3 regions of the Dorea sp. 210702-DFI.3.125 genome follow, and region 2 is predicted to be linked to each of the others. Evidence: riboswitches for the same ligand, from Rfam matches in the RefSeq annotation. Region 2 holds a riboswitch; each other region holds the start of a gene.
The links. A riboswitch is a leader RNA that binds a small molecule or an ion and turns the genes downstream of it on or off. The one in region 2 is predicted to bind thiamine pyrophosphate.
Positions count from the first base shown of each region.

Region 1: it holds a riboswitch for thiamine pyrophosphate, as region 2 does, so the genes downstream of both, thiS (sulfur carrier protein ThiS) here and thiM (hydroxyethylthiazole kinase) in region 2, are expected to answer to the same signal.
Region 3: it holds a riboswitch for thiamine pyrophosphate, as region 2 does, so the genes downstream of both, thiC (phosphomethylpyrimidine synthase ThiC) here and thiM (hydroxyethylthiazole kinase) in region 2, are expected to answer to the same signal.

Region 1 is NZ_JAJCNF010000035.1:4,152-11,698, reverse strand. Features, by position in the region: gene LI164_RS13640 (hypothetical protein) at 1-410, shown strand, start outside; gene LI164_RS13635 (YitT family protein) at 497-1,351, opposite strand; gene LI164_RS13630 (hypothetical protein) at 1,523-2,638, shown strand; TPP riboswitch at 2,708-2,814, shown strand; gene thiS (sulfur carrier protein ThiS) at 3,053-3,256, shown strand; gene LI164_RS13620 (thiazole synthase) at 3,322-4,107, shown strand; gene thiH (2-iminoacetate synthase ThiH) at 4,180-5,421, shown strand; gene LI164_RS13610 (methylated-DNA--[protein]-cysteine S-methyltransferase) at 5,486-6,106, shown strand; gene LI164_RS13605 (response regulator) at 6,135-6,272, shown strand; gene LI164_RS13600 (4Fe-4S binding protein) at 6,365-7,084, opposite strand; gene LI164_RS13595 (Crp/Fnr family transcriptional regulator) at 7,183-7,547, shown strand, end outside.
Region 2 is NZ_JAJCNF010000024.1:12,661-20,207, forward strand. Features, by position in the region: gene LI164_RS11335 (HAD family phosphatase) at 1-573, opposite strand, end outside; gene thiE (thiamine phosphate synthase) at 567-1,211, opposite strand; gene thiM (hydroxyethylthiazole kinase) at 1,198-2,019, opposite strand; TPP riboswitch at 2,112-2,221, opposite strand; gene LI164_RS11350 (GreA/GreB family elongation factor) at 2,502-3,002, opposite strand; gene LI164_RS11355 (Cof-type HAD-IIB family hydrolase) at 3,018-3,812, opposite strand; gene LI164_RS11360 (N-acetylmuramoyl-L-alanine amidase) at 3,868-4,737, opposite strand; gene LI164_RS11365 (DMT family transporter) at 5,114-6,031, shown strand; gene LI164_RS11370 (helix-turn-helix domain-containing protein) at 6,218-6,556, shown strand; gene thrH (bifunctional phosphoserine phosphatase/homoserine phosphotransferase ThrH) at 6,680-7,282, opposite strand; gene LI164_RS11380 (response regulator) at 7,354-7,547, opposite strand, start outside.
Region 3 is NZ_JAJCNF010000004.1:24,679-32,225, forward strand. Features, by position in the region: gene LI164_RS03125 (P-loop NTPase) at 1-330, opposite strand, end outside; gene LI164_RS03130 (uracil-xanthine permease family protein) at 639-2,039, opposite strand; gene lepB (signal peptidase I) at 2,085-2,645, opposite strand; TPP riboswitch at 2,892-3,002, shown strand; gene thiC (phosphomethylpyrimidine synthase ThiC) at 3,119-4,429, shown strand; gene LI164_RS03145 (LytTR family DNA-binding domain-containing protein) at 4,552-5,370, opposite strand; gene LI164_RS03150 (sensor histidine kinase) at 5,367-6,716, opposite strand; tRNA gene LI164_RS03155 (tRNA-Thr) at 6,834-6,906, opposite strand; gene LI164_RS03160 (mechanosensitive ion channel family protein) at 7,015-7,547, opposite strand, start outside.

The sequences.
Region 1 (7,547 bases), on a different contig from region 2:
CGGCAAAGCAGGCATCAGCTTCCACTGGAAATAATACTTCCGGAAGCAGTTCCAATAATAACAGCCCTTCCAAACCTTCTAATTCCGGAAGTAATAATAACTCCGGGAGCAGTTCCAGTAATGGAAAGTATAATATTCCTTCCGGTGGTCTGACCCCATCCAAAGGGAGAATCTGGTTTAACGGACATACTGAAACCTATTATTCACAGAAGGTACTTCCGGGAGCAGGACTTAACATTCCGGGACGTCATATTGCGAGTGACGGAACAATCCGTGACAAAGATGGTTATATTGTACTTGCCAGTGATGACTATCCAAAAGGAACCGTGGTCGAGACCTCTCTTGGAGCTGGAAAAGTCTATGATAGTGGAAGTGGAAAAGGTAATATTGATTTGTATACCGACTGGTAGGAAAAGAAAGAGTGAGAACTCATATGACAGAAAAATTGCTCAGACCGTGTAAGGTCTGAGCAATTTTTTGTCATATAGAATGTGTACTAAATTTTTGGCTGATACCGCATATTGGAAACTTTGTAGATTGTGATAAACGCCTTAGGATCCACCTGATTGATGTATTTCATCAATTTCTGGTATTCTGTTTTATCCACAATGGTGATAATTTCGTTATGCTTTTCCATTGTGTAAGCACCGATGGCTTCATAGATAGTAGCCCCGCTGTGCAGTTCATATAAAATGAAGTGGCGCAGCTCTTCTTCTTTCTGGGTGATGATGCAGACGCGCCGTTTCATATCTTGATTGAAGATAAAGTGATCCAGTACGATTCCGTTAAAATAAGTACCGAGGACACTTAAAACTACAGTTTTCTTATCGTACACAAGTGCTGCGGACAGAGCCACACACATACCGGACAGTGACATGGCTTTTCCGAGATCCATATGCAGATATTTGTTCATGATTTTGGCAACAATATCCAGTCCGCCAGAAGAGGCATTTCGATTGAACAAAATTGCAAGTCCGACGCTTACGACCAGTATATAACAGAGTACATCCAGTTCCTGGCTGTCGGTCATGGAGTAAAAATCCGGGAAAATCTTTTCGAAAAGCCCCAGAAACAGTGGAAGCATAATGCTTGTATAGACAGTTTTTGCTCCGAATTCCCGACCGCATGTAAAGAATCCGATAATCAGAAGCACTACATTTAAAATCATAGTGATTGCTGACAATGGAAGCGGTACAAAGTTTGACAGAATGATTCCAAGACCAGAGATACTGCTGACAGAAGCGTGGCTTGGTACAAGGAAGAAGTAGACTGCAGCGGCAATAATTGCCACAGCAAGCGTCAGAATCAACGTTTCCTTTACAGAGTCTGTGTATTGATTTTTCTTATTCATATGTAACAATCCCCCACAAATAACATTTGCAACATTCATTTGCAAAGTATATTTTAACTGGTTCTGTGTGGAATAACAAGGTGTCTGTTGTATAAAATTGACAGAGATTTATAAAGAGCAGTATAATTAAAAAAGTAATAGCAAATGAGGGGATGGATTGGGAGGAGATGTATGGGAAAAAGAAAAGCCGTTTATTGGATCCTTCTTGCTTTGATAATGGTCACAGTGACAGGTTGTGACTATACGCTGGAAGAAAAGAGAGAAATGAAGCGTTATGAAAAGCAAGGACGGGAAAATGCGAAAAATTATATAAGAGAAAAATATGGAATCGATGCAAAGATTACAGAGATAAACTGTGAGAAATACAGTTCAAGTCCGGTGCCGGATTTTTTCCCTGCTCCCACCGGAAATGTATTCGTGAAAATGAAGTACAAGGGGGCAGATTTTTTAGTTGCGATATCAGGACAGAAAAAGAATACGGACGGGCTTGATAATTATCAGTTTCAGGAGATTGCCACAGCATTTGCACAAGAAATGTATAACATCACAGGACTTCACGCAGAGAGTGCCTATGTATGTTATGGTGAGTATGGAACGGTAAAAGATGAAAAAAATGGAATGATCCACACATTTTATGATGGGGAAAATCTGGCAGAAGTCTTGCAGAAGGAATCTGCAAGAGCTGTTGTATCTTATGCCAATCAGGACGTAGAGCAGATTCCTGTATCGCAGATAAGCCAGAAGACAGGCGTTGATACAATATTGCTTACGGATTACGAGAGCCGGGAAGCATATCAGACGGTTCGGTGTCCATATTATAATCTGGCTGGCTGGCCGATTGAAAATGGAATAGAGAATCAACTGTATCTGATGAATGGATATCGTGTTGTGGGTGCGGGTGAAGATACCTATGTAAAATGTGAGAAAAAAATTCAGGATGATATTATCCTGATTACAGAAAATCCAAAGGATCAGATCATACTTGAAAAAACCAGTCTGGATTCACAGGAGAATTGGAATGGAAATGGATTTATTGATGCGAAGCAGGTAGCCAGTGCCTATGCATTTGACACAAATTCTGAAAAAGTATATGTGTATTTTCCGGTGGAAAAACTGGACACGAAAGAAGTGAAAGAAGCTCAGTTAGTCAAGCAGTATCAGTATAAAGGAGAAACATGCTATGACAATATCATCAGCAAAGTGACTGATGATGGCAAGTATATTCATGGCATCGTCTATACAAGAGACGAGACGGAGATAAAAATATCCGTGTTTATAGATAAGTAGGTGAAGAAAGCAACGAAGAAATTACCGAGTGCTCTTGACACAAAATAAAAATCGATTTATACTAGGCATTGTAAATAAAAGGGGAGCTTGTGATAGCAGGCTGAGAGGAAGTCTTCAACTTCGACCCAGAACCTGATTTGGATAATGCCAACGTAGGAACGTATAAGATAATGTTACGGGAGATACATTGGTGTATCTCCTTTATTATGCATAGGAAACCACGTCTTTTCTTCTAAGCCAGGTGCGAATCATAGAATATAGGAAATTTTGAGAGTGAACAGAGTTCATGAAGGGGTGCACCACCGCGGGTGTATTTCTTTGTGAACTCTGTTTTATATAATAGGAAATTACATTTCCTTTTATATAAAAAGCCTCCGGCAGGATGCGCACTCGCATTTCCGGAAAGGAGCAGCCATGATTACAGTCAATGGAGAGAACAGAACATTGGAAAAACCAGTGTCAGTAACGGAATACTTGAAAGCATGTAATTATATTCCGGTGCAGGTAGTAGTAGAATTGAATGAGGAGATCATCAAAAGAGAAAATTACGATACAACTGTACTGAAAGATGGAGATGTTGTAGAGATTCTGCATTTTATGGGCGGCGGAAGCTTCTAAGCTTCACGATATGCGAATAGCAGGTATTATAATTTATGAGTAAACAAAGAAAGGTGGATAAAAAAATGACAACAACAAACACAAATGAAGACAAATTAATCCTGGGAGGACATGAATTTACTTCCCGTTTTATTATGGGATCTGGAAAATTTTCATTGGAGCTTATGAAAGCATGTATTGAAAAAGCAGGAGCACAGATCGTAACACTTGCTTTGCGCCGTGCTAATGAAGGCGGACTTGCTAATATTCTGGATTATGTGCCGAAGGACGTAACACTTCTTCCGAATACATCCGGTGCCAGAAATGCGCAGGAAGCAGTCCGTATTGCAAGACTTTCCAGAGAGCTGGGTTGTGGAGATTTTGTAAAGCTTGAAGTTATTCACGATTCGAAATACCTTCTTCCGGATAATTACGAGACAATCAAGGCAACAGAGATCCTTGCAAAAGAAGGGTTTGTTGTTATGCCATACATGTATCCGGATTTGAATGCAGCCAGAGATCTGGTAAATGCAGGGGCAGCCTGTGTGATGCCTCTTGGTTCTCCAATCGGTTCAAATAAGGGAATCTGTACAAAAGAGTTTATCCAGATTCTTATTGATGAGATTGATCTTCCAATTATCGTTGATGCAGGAATCGGTCGTCCGTCACAGGCATGTGAAGCTATGGAAATGGGTGCGTCAGCAGTGATGGCCAATACTGCTATTGCGACAGCAGGAGATGTCCAGGTTATGGCTGAAGCGTTTAAAAAGGCAATTGAGGCAGGAAGAAGTGCTTATCTTTCCGGATTAGGAAGAATACTGGATAAAGGAGCAAGTGCGTCTTCACCATTAACAGGATTTTTGCATGAGTAAATTGCACTGATAACAGAATACAAGTATAAAGATATACAAGAAAAGATATACGAGAGGATCAATGTAACAGCGATGGTAGAAACAATGCAGACCAGTAAAAAAGATGGTCATTTTAATGAAAGTATTGTAAATGAAGAAATACTGGAAGATATGAAAAAGAATCGTATCGATCATATGAAGTATCTTCCGGATATGGAGCAGTTGGAAGAATCTGATGTGATGGACCAGGTTATTTCTGCAATGAAAGCATATGATTATGATAAATATACAGAAGCAGATGTAAGAAGAGCACTGGCGCATGATAACCGGACACCAGAGGATTTTCAGGCACTGCTTTCGCCGGCAGCACTTCCGCTTTTAGAGGAGATTGCGCAGCAAGCACAGATTGAAACAAGAAAGCATTTTGGAAACAGTGTGTATATGTTTACGCCAATTTATATTGCAAACTACTGTGAAAATTACTGTATTTACTGTGGATTCAACTGTCATAATAAGATTCGCCGTGCACAGCTTAATGAAGAAGAGATTGAAAAAGAGATGGCTGCTATTGCCAAGACCGGACTTCAGGAAATATTGATTCTTACAGGTGAGAGTAAGACAAAATCTAATGTGGAGTATATTGGAAAGGCATGCGAGATTGCACGAAAATATTTTAAAGTGGTAGGTCTTGAAGTATATCCGATGAATTCGGATGAGTATGCATACCTTCATAAATGCGGAGCAGATTATGTGACAGTCTTCCAGGAGACTTACAATTCAGATAAGTATGAAACATTACATTTAGCAGGACATAAAAGGATTTTTCCATATAGATTGAACACACAAGAACGTGCACTTAAGGGTGGCATGCGAGGTGTTGGTTTTGCGGCACTTCTTGGACTGGATGATTTCCGCAAAGATGCTTTTGCGACAGGTTATCATGCATATTTGCTTCAAAGAAAATATCCGCATGCAGAGATTGCATTTTCTTGTCCAAGATTGTGTCCGATCATCAATAATGATCGCATTAACCCGATGGATGTTCATGAGCCGCAGTTACTTCAGGTAGTCTGTGCATATCGTCTGTTCATGCCATTTGCAAGTATTACGGTGTCTACAAGAGAATGTGCCCGTGTTCGTGATAATCTGGTAAACATTGCAGCGACCAAGATATCCGCAGGAGTCAGCACAGGAATTGGAAGTCATGTGGAAGATATCGAAGATAAAGGTGACGACCAGTTTGAGATTTCAGACGGAAGAACGGTGGATGAAGTATTCGATGCGCTGAAAAAGAATGGTTTACAGCCAGTTATGAATGATTATATATATTTGTAGATGTGAAATGTCAGATTACAAATAAATAATTTTTTTATGATTGTAGGGAACGGAGGTTTTTAGTATGAGAACGCGAGAAGAAGTTTTGCAGTATGCGCTATCTTTCCCGAATGTGTATGAAGAAAGACCATTTCGCGATCAGGGCTGGCAGCTGGTAAGAGTAAAAGGAAGTAAGAAAACATTTTTATGGATTTATGAAAGAAATGGATATGTTAATTTAAATGTTAAAGTTGATCCGCAGTGGAGAGATTTCTGGCGCAGTACTTATGCCTCTGTTATTGCAGGGTATCATCAGAATAAAGAACATTGGAATACCATCATTTTAGATGGTTCTATTCCTGAAAATGAGATTCAAAGAATGATTTCCGAGAGCTATGATCTGATTACGGACAGCCCGACAAAAAGAATCTATGAGGCAGTGAAAAAGATTCCCAAAGGTCATGTTGCGACTTATGGTAAAGTTGCAGAGCTGGCAGGAGATGCAAAGATGGCAAGAGCAGTTGGAAATGCGCTTCATAAGAATCCGGATCCGGAACATATTCCTTGCTTTCGTGTGGTCAATGCGAAAGGAGAATTAGCCGGTGCATTTGCCTTTGGAGGAGAAAGTGTGCAGGCACAATTGCTGGAAGCAGACGGGATTGAGGTAATCGATGGAAAAGTAGATTTAAAAAAATATGGGATATAACAAAAAATAAAAAGTAAAAGAACCCAACGTGCCGTTTAAGATGTGGAATGCGTTCGCAGAGGACACACAAAAGGCTCTTTCTGTTGGAATGAATGGTCATGTAGCAAAGCCGATCCAGGTTGATAAGCTGCTGTCGACATTAGTAGAAATTATGATGAAACAATAACTAAATACATAAGAAAAGAAACCGTGTGAAATTACAGTTATGTTTCACACGGCTTTTTAGAATATACAGTTAACTAAAACTAATAATCCTTTTTATTCCATAATGTTTCCATCAATACTTATCGTTACAACCTGCCAGGGAATAAATTTTCCGCTGTTTTGAAGAGCCTTTTTGGCAGCCATTTCCAGACCGCCGCAGCATGGAACTTCCATTCTCACGATGGTTACACTTTGAATGTTGTTATTTTGAATGATTGCAGTCAGTTTCTCGCTATAATCCACCTGATCTAATTTCGGACAGCCAATTAATGTTACCTTATTCCGAATAAAATCCTGATGAAAGCTTGCGTAAGCATAAGCAGTACAATCGGCTGCAATTAAAAGCTTTGCATTGTTAAAATAAGGTGCACTGACTGGAGCCAGTTTAATCTGTACCGGCCAGTTCTGAAGTTTTGATACTGAATCTGCAGCTGAAGATGGTTCTTCAGACTTTGGTGTTTCTGTTCGTCGGATCTGCATGATTTTAGATCCCGGACAGCCGGTGTGAGGAGGCATTGCCTGTTTTTGAACGGCGATTTTTTTCTGTGCTTCTTTCACAGCTTCTTCATCATATGCAGGTGCTTCTCTTTCTTCAAATGAAATGGCACCGGTAGGACATTCCGGGAGACAATCACCAAGTCCGTCACAGAAATGTTCTCTTACCAATTCTGCTTTTCCGTTAATGATGTCAATGGCACCTTCGTGACAGGCAGTTGCACAGGCACCACATCCATTACATTTTTCTTTATCGATTCGAATAATCTTTCTTATCATTTTTACCCTCCATCAATAACATTTAACTTTTGTTTCTATCAGAATTATAGTATGATAAATACAACTTGTATGTTTGATTTCCAACAGGAGGAATGATTTTGGAAAAATATTTACCGATTCTAAAAAACAGTTCATTTTTTAAAGGTCTTACGGATGACGAGATATTATCTATCTTGCATTGTGTAGAGGCAACAGCAGTTTCAAAAGAGAGAGATTCTTATATTTTCAGAGCAGCAGATTCTACAGAAGTAATGGGACTCGTGGTGTCAGGCTGTGTTCTTGTGATTCAGGAAGACTTATGGGGACATCGGAATATTTTATCAAAATGCCATGCCGGCGATTTTTTTGGAGAACCGTATGCAGCAAGCCCGGGGGCTGTTCTGAATATCAGTGTGGTAGCAGATGAGGATTGTGAGATTATTTTCCTAAATATCCAGAGGCTGCTGGTCACTTGTCCAACTGC
Region 2 (7,547 bases):
TGCATCTTCAAAAACATACAGTTCTTCCGGATTCCTGTCCAGATATCCTGCTGCCATATGATAGACTGCCGGGCTCTGCTTTCCGGCTCCTGCCTGCGCGCATGTAAAAATATGTTCAAAATATTGACGTATTCCAAGACGTGTAAATGCATGTTCCAGGTGATCTTCATCACTGGCTGTCGCTGCCACGACCGGAATCTTTCTATCTGACATTTTTTGTAGAAATTCTTTTACTCCGGCTTTTAACGGCGCCTCGTAATAATAGAAATCTCTCACTACATCTTTGATCCCCTGACTGATTTCTTCTACAGATTGTTCAAGCCCATAGCGTGTCCGCATATATAATGCAGCCTCCGGGATAGACATATAATAAATCTTCTCGGCAAGTCCAGGCTCTGCTTCAATCTGCTGACTCGCAAGGTATCTCACACCCGCGTCCTGCCAGATGGACATAGAATCCAGAACTGTCCCGTCTATGTCTAAGATAACACCACCCATATTCTGTACAGAAACTTTTCCACAACATTTCTGCTCTGATGCATTTTTCTCCACGTCAGATTTATTTTCTAACATGCTTTCACCATCTTCTCAGTGGCTGCTTTCAGCTCTTCTGTCGCTTTCTTAATATCCGGTTTTGCGAAAATAGCGCTGATAACTGCGATTCCACAAAGTCCACAGCCTGACAACTCCTGCACATTATCTTTTGTGATGCCGCCAATTGCGATAACTGGAATATCTACAGCCTCACAAATTGCTTTTACCATCTCATGGTCAACTTCTACTGCGTCATCTTTGGAACTGGTCGGAAATACGGCTCCGACTCCAAGATAGTCTGCTCCGCGCTCCTGAGCGAGAAGTGCCTGCTCCACTGTCTGTGCTGAAACTCCGACAATCTTATCTTCACCAAGCTTTGCCCGGACATCTCCTGCTTCCATATCACTTTGTCCTACATGAACTCCGTCCGCGCCAACTTCCAGTGCAAGCTCCACATCATCATCTAGCACAAACGGTACCTGGTACTTTGCACACAATTCCTTGATTTCCTTTGCCTCCTGAAGAAAAGCATCATGATCGAGATGTTTCTCACGAAGCTGTACAAATGTAGCTCCACCTTCCAGTGCCTTCTCAACCTGACTGTAAAGTGTCTCTCCATTCAGCCAACTTCTGTCTGTCACTGCATAAAGCAGCAAATCTTTTTTATCGCACTTCATATTTTGCTCCTTCGTCTAACTGCTCTTTTGTCATGTTATAAATAGCATCAATAATTCTATTTCTATAGGTAGAATTACCGTCACCTTTCTGCATGTAACTCCAGCCAATCTCACCGGCAAGTCCCATCGTACAAACTGCCGCTGCTGCCGCCTCAAGCTTCTGCTCAGGATTTGCAACAAGATATGCTGTCATCAGTCCGGATAACTGACAGCCTGTTCCTGTAATTCTTCCCATTTCGGGACGTCCATTACGGATCACGTAACATTTTCTGCCGTCGCTGACAAGATCAATTGCTCCTGTAATTGCAACTATACTTCCGGATTTTTCAGAAAATGCTTTTGCAAATGCAACTGCTTCGTCCAGATTATCTTCTGTCACTGCGTCAGCTACATCCGCGTCAACACCCTTTGTAGTACCGCTTCCTGCAGCTAATGTCTTGATTTCGGAAATATTTCCACGGATTACATCAAACTTTATTTCCTGCATCAAGTTGACAGCTGTATTCGTTCTAAGAGAACTTGCTCCTGCACCAACCGGATCAAGCAGAACCATATGATTTAATTCATTTGCCTTATGACCTGCCGCCAACATTCCTTCAATCGTTCTTACATTCAGCGTTCCAATATTGATGTTCAGACCTCCGCAAATTGCAGTGATATCCTGCACGTCCTGCGGCTCATCTGACATGATTGGGCTTGCACCACACGCAAGAATCACATTTGCTACATCATTGACCGTAACATAATTCGTAATATTATGGACAAGCGGTCCTTTTTCTCTAACGTTCTGTAAACATGTACCTAGCATAATTCTCTCTCCTTTTTGTGTTGTGAACATTCGCTGATTTTTATATTGCTAACATAAATAGCAGATATACCTAATAAAAGATATACCTGCTAACATTTACGCATCTCTTTCCCTACGTTGGCATTATCCAAATCAGGTTGCAGGTCAAGGCATTCATCCCAATCTCAGCCTGCTTGATACGCAAGCCCCCTGTTGTTCGTTATTCGTTTCATATATATTATACATAATAGACAAAATTTTACAAGTTTATTAATTATAATATACTTTACTCTTATAATATATTATAATTATTACGTTACCGCCTCTGATACCTATGGTCTTGATTCTCCCATGCCGGAATTGAATTAAAAACCCCCGAAAGTGTACGAGACTTCCGGGGGTTTGTCACAATAAATGACCTTCTTATTTCTTTTCTTCCTACTGGCATTATAGCATATGTAAATTCCCTTTGCAATATTCTCAAAAATATTTTTTCACTTTTACTAATATTTTCTCAACGTATCATGACTGTCATCGGTAGTCTTATCAATCCTCTTTACTACCACATAATATCCGTCATCTCCTGCCGGTATTTTCACGCGGTCACCAACTTTATGTCCAAGTACTGCTTTTCCAAGCGGTGACTCGATGCTGATCAGTCCTGCCAGGGAATTTCCTCGGACACTTGTCACAATCCGGTATGTCTCCACTTCTTCATCATCTTCAAAATAAAGATCCACGGTATTATTAATTCCTATCTCGTCTTCTTTTGAATCATCAGACACAATGTTGGCAGTTTTTAACATTCTCTCTAGATAACGGATACGGCTTTCGTTGCGGTTCTTATCCTGCTTCGCTGCTTTATACTCAAAGTTCTCACTCAAGTCTCCCTGTGCTCTTGCCTCTTTTACTGCTTCCAGCTCTTTTTTACGGACAACAATCTTTCGGTACTCAATTTCTTCCTTTATTTTCTTTACATCACTTTCTGTCAGTTGTTCTCCCATATGATACAGTCCCTTCTATATTAATTGATAATGTTTCATTGCTTTTTCAATTCCGTCATTCATCACACTGTCCGTCACATATTCTGTATATGGATCCAATACAGAATCATGCTCTTTCATCGCTACTGTATGTGTGGCGTATTCGAACATCGCCAGATCATTGCTGCTATCTCCAAATACATATATCTGATCCATGTCATAGCCAAGATATTTCCTCATATACTCAATCCCGGTCGCTTTTGTATATTGCTTTTGAATACACTCATAACTTCCATGTCTCCGATCGATGACTGCCAGATCGTCACGGACTTCCTCTATGAATTTTACTACATCACTTGTCTGATCAGAGAGTAAGAACATTTTATCATAAATGAATCCGCCATCCTCTATATATTTCTTACAGCCTAAGCCCCAGGCTTTTCCCATGCGCTGTCTGATATCTTCGATTTCCGGAAAACGGGAACTATTTTGGGGAAAATATAGATCGTCACTGGCTTCCAGAACTCCTTCCATACGACACTCCTGAATCACCTGTATGTAACGTCTGCATTGCTCCTTGGTCAGTGTACTGTGCATCAGCACATTTCCCTGATAAATGATTTCCGTTCCACAACCGCACACATATCCGTCTACCGGTATGTGCTTCATAGAATCCAATGTATTACAAGATGTACGACCTGTATTGATAAACACAAGATGTCCGTTTTCTCTCGCCTGCTTCACTGCACGAAGTGTACTTTCCGGCACTATCTTCGTCTGTTCGTCAATCAATGTACCATCTACATCAAAAAATAATGCTGCTTTATTCATTCTGTCTCTCCTCTATCTTGATAAAAAGTTGGATTACTGTGATGTATTTCAGTTTTTATCTCGCAATTCCAAAATACTGATCCACGCCATTGGCAATCCCGGTTACGATTTGCCACTGATATTCGTCTGTCGCCATCTTCTGATCTTCCGTCGGATTACTCATATATCCCATCTCCACAATGGTCGTCGGAACCTGTGCCCAGTTGATTCCACTCATGGTATCTGTCTCCCAGACACGCTCTCTTTTTGCTCCGGTTGCTGCCACCATCTGATCTAAAATATCTGTAGAAAGTGCCTGACTTTGGGAATATAGATTTCCATTATATGGATTGGAAGCAGTCTGACAAATCGTCATCATGCCATTGGCACTGCTGCTATCTGAACCATTGGCATGAACACGGATAAATGCATCGGCATTGGCATTGTTTGCAATCTGTGCACGCTCTGCATTCGATACATTTACATCGTTCGTCTCTCGTATCATCAAAACATCATACCCACGGTTCATCAATTCTTCTTTCAGCTTCATAGAAACAGCCAATGTCAGTTCATATTCCTGAAGCCCTGATGTCTTGCCACTTGTCCCGGAAGCCACCTTTGCTTTCATTTCAGAAGAACCTGGGCCGACCGGTTCTTTCTCGCTATTCCCCTTTGCCTGATGTCCTGCATCAATCGCAATCAAATGTCCATTTTTCTGCGGCTGTTGTTCATTCGCCTCTTCTGCCTGTGATTGTCCGTCTGGCTGTGAAGCCTGTTCCTGCATATCTGTCTGTTCCTCTTGTATATTGTCTTCTTTTTTATCTTCTATATTTAATACCAGTTTGTCTGGATCTTTTTCCTTTGTCTTCGTTTCTTTTTCTGTTGTCCCACAGCCTGTAAGTACCATAAGCACTACAAGTCCCAGTAACAATACTCTTTTTTTCATATTCCACCTCCGTAAGTACTATTCTACCATAACTTTATTATTTCTTAAGTGGTTTTTTATAAATTTTCGATTTGTTTAAGAGTTTCAACATACTTTCGTCACATTTTCCTCTTATACTAAATGACAGATAGTTGAGAAAGACATCAGCTATCACCCCCTCATAGAAGTGCGAAAAGCACTTACTCTCATTCCTTTATATAACTATAACAGCACACGAAGCCTCGCCGGGAACGCACCCGCGAGGCTTCGCTGTGTCTAGAACACTCCTTTCATATCTACTCTTTTCAAATTTCCGTAAACCATGTACAATAAGAATAATGGTATTATCATTCATTGAGAGATTTACCAATTCAAGAATGTTAAAGGAGTGTCTATTATGTCTGGGGAACGTAAAAACACTATAACAAAATCTGCAACTGCTAATACTACAACGAAAAAAGGGCTGTCACAGGGACAGGCCGATATTCTGATTGCCATCGTTGCCATGACATGGGGAAGTTCCTATCTGATGATGAAAATCGGGTTGACTGGAATGCCGCCATTCTCTATTATCGCACTGCGCTTTTGCATTGCATTTATTACTGTTGCACTGGTTTTCTTACCGAAAATGAAACTGATGAACCTGCGCACTCTTGGATATGGAAGTATTCTCGGGCTGCTTCTGTTTGGTGTGTTTGCTTTTCTTGTTCCGGGAATGAAATACACGACCGCTTCCAATGCTGGATTCCTGGTTGGTATTGTGTCTGTATTCGTACCGGTAGTACACAGCTTTTTAAAACACAAACTGCCATCCAAACGTACAACTCTTGGAGTCCTTTTGGCTTTACTTGGAATCTGCCTGCTTACATTTCTCTCCACCTTTACAATTAATCTTGGAGATATTTTATGTATCCTCAGTGCATTTTCCTACACCATCCAGATTATTCTGATGGATTATTTTACAAAAGAAACTGACAGCTTTCTTCTTGGAATCTGGCAACTTGGATTTACCGGTCTGTATGGTGTGATCTTTACATTTTTATTTGAGACTCCCTCACTTCCAGGCAGTGGCGCGCAGTGGGGTGCAATTCTTGGTCTGGCAATAATCTGCAGTGCTTTTGGATTTATCGTTCAGCCAGTTGCTCAAGAATACACATCTCCGGAACATACCAGCATGCTTTTCGCACTGGAACCAGTATTTTCTATGATTTTTGCCTATATTTTTCTCCATGAGAAATTATCTCTGCAAGGAGCAATTGGGGCATTTCTGATTATGGTCGGTGTCGTGATTGCTGCAAGCACCCATGAAGAGTGATTACTCCCTCTTTTCCCGGAAATTTATTTTATTTTCCTATTCAAGAATGCCTCGGCATTCGGTTTAATGCGCAAAAAATGAGATTACAACTAATCTCCAACGTTGCACTTCTTGATTATTTATAGTATAATTCTAAGTATACTTATTATTGTACTTAAAAGAAAAAATTTGATCATGGAGGTCATTATGAATAAAAATCAAAAAGACGGCAATTTTGAAGAAAACCTTGGCTCCCGCGTGAAGAAATTACGCCAGGAGATGAATCTGACACAGGCAGAGGTCGCAGATGCCCTGCACGTAACACCAGGATATATCAGCAACGTAGAGAACAATCGTACAGCAATGTCTCTTCGTATCCTGATCTACTATGCAAAGCTTATGAATACAACACTGGATTCTCTTGTTGGTTCTCTGGAGCCTGCTTATAAAGAGAACGCTCTGGACAATGAAGTTATGCATCTTGTAGCTCAGATGAATGATCTGGAAAAACAGAAATTAATCAATACATTAAGAATCTGGATTTAATTTATACTTATTGATTTTATAAGATGCCAGAAATCTGTGTTTTTACCACGCAGATTAACCTGGCATCTTTTTTATTGCAATAAGATAAATAATATATAAAACCAACCGGGTATTCTTATAAATCTATTTCATTGCTTCTTTAATCGCACTTAACAGTTCATCATATGTTTCATATGCCGGGATCTGTGGATAGTCTGCTTTGATCTTATCGGTACTTCTAAATAAAAATCCAGCTTTACTAGCCTGAATCATGCCAAGGTCATTATAAGAATCTCCACTTGCGATTGTGTCAAATCCGATAGACTGCAGTGCTTTGACTGTACTGAGTTTCGACTGTTCTACACGCATCTTGAATCCGGTAATCTCTCCATCTTCCGCAACCTCCAGTGTGTTACAGAACAATGTAGGCCATCCTAATTTCTCCATCAGTGGTGTTGCAAACTGTGTAAATGTATCACTGATAAGAATCACCTGACTAAATGTACGGAGCTCATCTAAGAACTCTTTTGCTCCCGGAAGCGGATCGATCTTGGCAATTGTCTCTTGAATTTCCTTCAATCCAAGACCATGCTCCTTTAAAATACCAAGACGCCATTTCATAAGTTTGTCATAATCAGGCTCATCTCTTGTTGTCTTCTTAAGTTCCGGAATATTACTTGCCTTGGCAAAAGCAATCCAAATTTCCGGTACTAATACTCCTTCTACGTCTAAACATGTGATATACATCATTCTTTCCTCCTCTTTATATGTCATAAGATGATGTTGAGTACAAAAGCCTTCAATTATATTTTTTTACTCTACACCTTGTGATACCTTGAAATCGCACGAAGCACCTTCTCCATCTCAAATGGCTTCGCCAGATGCTCATTCATACCGGCATTTTTTGCTTTCTGAATATCGTCAGCAAATGCATTTGCTGAAATTGCAATAATCGGTACAGTTGCACCCCGTGGGTGAGTGCATGTACGGATTCTTCTGGTCGCTTCGAGAC
Region 3 (7,547 bases), on a different contig from region 2:
CAAATCTTCCAGAAGCTGGAATGTTGCGATAATACCTCTGCCAGCACATCCCAGTCCCGGCGTCGGGCCGCCTGTCTCTATACACAGTACGCCGCCAAATCCTTCCTTTGAAATATCTTCTAATTTCTCCGGTTCCTCGTCTTCCTCCCGCATATAGTTCATGACCGGACGAAGAGGCTTTCCTTCCAGCAGATTAATTGTAGAATCTGCTTTCGGGTCACAGCCTATCTGAATGACTCTTTTCCCCATTGTAGCAAATGCTGCCGCCAGATTCGAAGTTACTGTGGATTTCCCAATTCCACCTTTTCCGTAAATCGCTACCTTTAACATGTCTTCCTCCAAATTTTTCCCAACGAAAAAGGACCTTTCTCCTTCCGGAAAAAAGTCCTTATATCTGCCACTAAAGTAGTATTCACCCTGAGAAATCTGTACAGATGCGATTTCTGCATGATGGATTCTTGTACAAGGAAGATGCACTTTCCCCAACTGCATCTTCCCTGTGTCCGATATATTCGACTATTCCCGCTCGGATTACCTTGCCGTCAGAGTCTTTTTTAATTATCTTCTTTTAAATTGTCTTTTTGTATTATAACCTGCCAAACTACTTTTGGTCAACATATGCTATTTTATTCACAAAATTATTTTTTCTTTTTCGGCAAAAACAAACTCAACAGCAGAGATACCACAAACACACCTGCCACTGCATTTCCATTGAAGATATCTCCCACCTCATGTGGAAATGCACTGAAGAAGTTGCCGGATGTCTGTGTCAGTCCTACACCGATTGCAAATGCCAGTGATACAATGACCATCGTCCGGTCATCGAACTCACATTCTTTGAGCATCTTGATTCCTTCATACATAATAGAACCAAACATCATAACTGTACAGCCGCCAAGAACTGCCTGTGGCAGGGAATTAAAAAATGCTCCCAGCGGCGGGAAAAGTGATGACAAAATCAAAATAAATGCTCCCATCAAAATCGTAAACCGGTTGATGACCTGCGTCATCGTTACAAGTCCTACATTCTGGCTGAAAGAAGTCAACGGCAGACATCCAAAACAGCCGGAAAGTGCACTGGAGAATCCATCTACAGCAAGTGACCCCTGCAATTCTTCCATCTTGATCTCGCGATCTAAAGCACCGGTACATACGGCGCTTGTTGCACCAGTTGTCTCTGCCGCAGATACAAGAAATACAATAGCAATTGTCAAAAATGCTCCCATATCAAAGATTGGTTTATGGCTGGTCAGAAAGACCAGCTTCGGCAGACTGAAGACTCCAACTTCCTGTACAGTCTTTGTAATTCCGGAAAAGTCTACCATCGGCGCAATGCCTGCAACCGTAAAAATGATTGCCAACAGATATCCAAGAATCAATCCTACCAGGACATTCAGATTCTTATATACCCCTTTCAGTAAATATCTGGCTACCAGGCATACAATCAGTGTAAATGCTCCAACAACCAGATGATACCATGCACCAAAATCAGCAACTCCGCTTCCGCCGCCCCAGGAATCCATACCTACGGACAATAACGAAAGTCCGATTGCGATAACTACACACGCGGATACGACTGGTGTCAGGAAGCGCTTCCAGTATCTGGCGCTAAGACCTACCAGTCCTTCAAAAATACCGCCTAAAATAACAGCACCAACCATCCCTTCATATCCAAGTTCCGGATTGGTACAGATTACTAACAGACTTCCAAGAAACGTAAAGCTGACTCCCATAACAATCGGAAGCCCAGACCCGATCTTCCACACCGGATATAACTGCATACATGTTCCGATACCTGCCACGAACATAGCACATTGTAAAAGCTGGGTGATCTCTGCAGAAGTCAAGTGTTCCCCTGTTCCTCTTACCAGCGCGGCACTGCAAACGATCAGCACCGGCGCCAGGTTTGATACAAACATGGCCAGTACGTGCTGCAGCCCGAATGGAATTGCTTTTTTCAGTGGCACTCTTCCGTTCAGCCGGTATATATTCTCCGTGCTGACATCTGCCACTTTTTCTTCTTTGTTTGTTGTACTCATTGTTTTTCCCTCTCAAATCCTTTTTCTTACTTTTATTAGTCCGGTCTACTCAACCTTCCCAATCTCACTAAACGGCCAGTAGCGGAAAACGGCCTTTGCAAGAATCGCATCTTTTTCTACGAAATGCTTCTTCCAGTACCTGGAATCCAAACTGTTATTACGATTATCCCCCATCATAAAATAGCAGTTTTGTGGAACTTCATATGGTCCGAAATCTCCGATCGGTACTTCGTTACAGAAACTGTCATCCAATGGCTTCTCTGCTCCATCTATGTATACTTTTCCGTCTTTCACTTCCACAGTCTCCCCAGGCAGACCAATGACTCTTTTTATAAATATCTTAGATGGATCATCCGGATATTTAAAAATGACGATATCAAACCTCTGCGGATCTTTTGATTTGTATGCAAGCCGGCTGCCGATGATCCGGTCTCCCTTCATAATTGTTGTCTGCATAGATTCAGACGGAATCACCGCATTGATATAGACCAGTTTATTTAGTGCAAACACGACCAGAAAAATAATAAGAAATGTCTTGGCATAATCCCATATCGTTGCAAGTACCCCTTCTTTTTCCGGTTCATGTTCCCCTTTCTTTCCACTCATATATATATCTTCCCTTCTACTTGAACATTCTCTTTTCAAAATATCATGTGTTATAGCTCACAAGATATTTCTATTCTACCACACATTGCCCTATGCAGGAAACTAATTTCTATTTTTCAATGCTTCCAGTTATGGCAAAAATGGCAAAAATCACATTTTCATCTTGCTTTTACATTTTTTCAGGTCTATAATAACTGGTAAATCGGAACGTTCCATGCAATACATATCATTCTATGGGCATTCCGAAAATTACATACGGGGAGCTGGTGAAAACCGGCTGAGAGGAAGCGTAATTCCGCTTCGACCCATAACCTGATTTGGATAATGCCAACGTAGGGAACATATCTTAACGCGATAATTAAGGAAGATGCTCTACGCATCTTCTTTTTTTATACAAGCGATACATTGGGGACACCACCTTGTACCGCTATAGAAAAACTCAGACAAAAAATGAAAATGGAGGCAAAATGAACATGAGAAACTACACTACACAAATGGATGCAGCCAGAAAAGGAATTCTCACGCCTGAAATCAAGACCGTTGCTCAAAAAGAGCATATGTCCACTGACGAGATGATGAAGCTCGTTGCTGAAGGCAAGGTTGCAATCTGTGCCAACAAAAACCACACATGTCTGAATCCGGAAGGCGTCGGCAGTATGCTTCGCACGAAGATCAATGTAAATCTCGGAGTCTCAAGAGACTGTAAAGATTACGATATCGAAATGCAGAAAGTGATGAGTGCTGTAAATCTCGGAGCAGAGGCCATTATGGATTTATCCAGCCACGGCAACACTCAGCCTTTCCGGCAGAAGCTGACACACGAATGTCCGGCAATGATCGGAACTGTTCCGGTCTATGACAGCGTCATCCACTATCAAAGAGATCTTGCTACTCTGACTGCACAGGATTTCGTCGATGTAGTACGTCTTCACGCTGAGGACGGTGTGGACTTTGTAACACTGCACTGTGGAATCACCCGCAAAACTATTGAACAGATCAAAAAACACAAACGTAAAATGAATATCGTAAGCCGCGGAGGAAGTCTTGTATTTGCATGGATGTGCATGACCGGAGAAGAAAATCCGTTCTATGAACATTTCGACGAAATTCTGGATATCTGTGAAGAATACGATGTTACCATCTCCCTTGGTGATGCATGCCGCCCGGGATGTCTGGCCGATGCCACAGATGTATGCCAGATTGAAGAGCTTGTACGCCTCGGCGAACTGACAAAACGTGCATGGGCACATAATGTACAGGTCATGGTCGAAGGTCCTGGACATGTACCACTTGACCAGGTCGCAGCCAATATGAAAGTTCAGCAAAGCATCTGTATGGGCGCTCCATTCTACACACTTGGACCACTCGTCACAGATATTGCTCCTGGATATGACCATATTACTGCTGCCATTGGAGGCGCAGTTGCTGCCATGAACGGTGCTGCTTTCCTTTGCTACGTAACACCTGCCGAGCATCTGGCACTGCCAAATGTAGACGATGTAAAACAAGGCATCATCGCTTCTAAGATTGCCGCCCACGCCGCTGACATTGCCAAAGGTATCCCTGGTGCAAGAGATATTGATGATAAAATGGCTGATGCACGCCAGAAACTGGACTGGGAAGCACAGTACGCCTGTGCTCTTGACCCAGATACTGCAAGAGCGATCCGCGACAGCCGTCGTCCGGAGGATGACCACAGTGATACATGCAGTATGTGTGGTAAATTCTGTGCCGTACGAAGCATGAACAAAGCACTTGCCGGCGAATACATCGATATTTTATAATTCACCTGCCACTTATAGCAGGAATCTTCTCAGGAGATAGAATACATAAAAAAAGGAATACATAGAAAAAGCTTCCAGATACAAATACATTTCATCTGGAAGCTTTTTCTCTAAAAGCCGTTTTATTTATTTTCCTTTTTCCATCTCTTATGAATGTCATTCAGATACTTTTTATTGTACGCAGCCCATTCGTACTGTGACATATACTCCCCTTTATATGCATTCATAAACTCTGCATCTTTTTTATTGAATTTGTAATAGTCACAGTCGATCATCTCCGGAACAATGGCAATATTATTGTAGCTTTTCTCTATTACATCTTCTGCTTCCAGCTCCTTCAACGTCTGTTGCAGTGATGACAAAATCTTCTGAATATACCACTGTTGTTTTTTATCATAGGGTTCATTTTCAAATAAAACTGCTGCCAGTTCCTTCACTGAGCAGGAAGAACCGTTGCGATCCACCAAATATGCCATTACCTCTTTCGCCTTCGATCTGCTGAAATGTGCCGGCTTTCCAGTTCTGTCATATACTTCAAAATTGCCAAAGCACTGAATTTTCAATCTTGGTTCATTTTCAGCCGGCAATGGATAGCGAAGATCTTCCGTCTCTTTTCTGACTTTCCCAGCCGTTACTGGTTTTTCAATATAACCGCTGGCATGTATTGCCATTGCGTCTTTTGTGTACTCATCATATCCTGTAACAAAGATAATATTAATGTCCGGAATAATTTCTTTTAACTGTTTTGCCACATCGATGCCGCTCACACCACGCATACAGATATCTAAAAATGCGATTTTACATCTCGTCTCCTTTGCAAACTCCAGTAATCTGGACGGTTTGCTAAACGGGTAAATATTTGCTTTCGGGCATACCTCCCGGACAGCTTCGCACGTCATCTCCAATGCCAATGGTTCATCATCCGCTATTATAATGTTCATGATTGTCCCCCTTTCGGTAAATTAATTCGTATTTTAGTTCCTTTTCCCTTCTCACTGTAAATATCTACAGTTCCATTGCACATCTTTTGAAACCGGATTCTTGCGTTACGGACTCCTATGTGCTGTCTTCCATCACTTTGCTCTTCCATCTTTGATATATCAAACCCGACTCCGTCATCTATGACGCAAAGTTCAATCTGTTCTTCATTCTCTCTTGTCGTAATTCGAACAGTTCCCCCATCTTCTTTCTGTCCAACTCCCCAGTTTATTGCATTCTCAACAAAAGGCTGCACAGATAACATTGGTACTTTAAAATCAGTTTTCTGCAGATCATATTCTACATGCAGATCATCTCCAAATCGAAGCTGTTCCAGATATAAATATATTTTAACATATTTTAGTTCTTCTTCAAATGGAATTGATTCTTTTTTGTCAATTGCGTTTATATGATTGCGCCAGTAATCCGCAAAATTGATGATTGCCTTCTTCGCTTCTTTTGGATCTTTGCTGCAAAGCTGCGCCAGTGCTGTCAGCGAATTATATAGGAAATGTGGCTGAATCTGGGCAATCATCATCTGCATCTGATTCATGGACAATTCATGTTCCTGCTGTATCAGAATCTTTTCCTGTTCCACGATCCGATCATACTGTGCCATATGGACACTAATGCAAATATAGATCAGCACCAGCGTTGTCGCCAGATTAAATGTGGTTGATTTCCAAAGCATTTGTGCCGGAATCGATGCAATCGGTATCAATCCGTACATAAGAAGGCTTAACACATCATGTCTGACAAGCGCTTTCCTGTGTTTTAACAAAATCACAATGTTTCCACACATCACAATAATACAATAAAACTGACACAGCCAATAAATCGAACCTTTTGTATAATTCCCCTGTGTGTCCAGATAATAAAACTTCCCACTGATATCACTGGTGATCCATAATATGATTGCAATCACTGTTGACAGCATGACGAGATACACGTAAGTATTTCCAATCTTCTCGTGTTGATAGATTGTCTCTTTTACATAATAGGTATAGACCATACATTCCAGAGAGAGACAGGTAAAAGTCAGATTCAACATAAATAGAAGCCACACTTCATTCTTTCCGAAATCCATAGCGGTCCAGCTCAGTACATCTGCCGTAAGTACGATCATGTGAATCACAAGCCAGATGATCAGAATATAATCTAATGTATTCCTCTTTGCTTCCTTCGATGTAACATGTTTGATTCCACGTTGCATTTTAATCTTTGCAATACATGCAAACAGCAATACGAATGTAACTAATGCTGCGAAACTTTCCAAAGCGGTATTGGCAAAAGCTATTTCACCCGACATAAAAATTCCTCCATTTTTATTATCCGTATAATTATTATGTATCATTTGACATTTTGTAAAAAGAAAAGGATCCTTCTTTCTCGAAGAACCCTTATATGCACATCTATATAAAAAAGAAGCTGGAAATCGGACTTGAACCGACGACCCCTTCATTACGAGTGAAGTGCTCTACCAACTGAGCTATTCCAGCAAATGTTGTGATTGACGTACGACAACCACAACTACTATTATATCGAATCTTCTCAGATTTGCAAGAACTTTTTTAGTTTCTGAAGCATTTTTTACTTCTTGCTTCTTATCAGTTCTCTTTTCCCATCTGGACAGTCAGATGCGGATATGCCATCTCAATCTCATTCTCATCCAGTTTCAGTTTGATTTCTTCCAGAATCCTCCATCTTGCATTCCAGTAATCTTCATTCTTCACCCATGCACGGGCACCAATGACTACCGAACTTTCTGCAAGTTCATGGACAAATACCAGAATTTCTTCATTCTTGATGGTCGCATCGTCCTGTCTGATAATCTCCTCAATGACCGCCTTTGCTTTTCGCAAGTCCGCTTCATAAGCAATATCTACTTTCAGATCCAGCTTTCTCTCCGCCTTAGCCGTTGCATTCGTCAGACTGTTGTTGGTCAGCATTCCATTTGGAATCACAATCGTTTTATTATCAACGGTCGATAACTTTGTATAAAAAATCTGAATTTCCTTTACCGTCCCTTCGTTGTGGTTTGTATCCTCAATAATATAATCTCCCACTTCAAATGGTTTCAGAAGCAGAATCAATACTCCGCCTGCAAAATTAGAAAGGCTTCCCTGCAGAGCAAGACCGA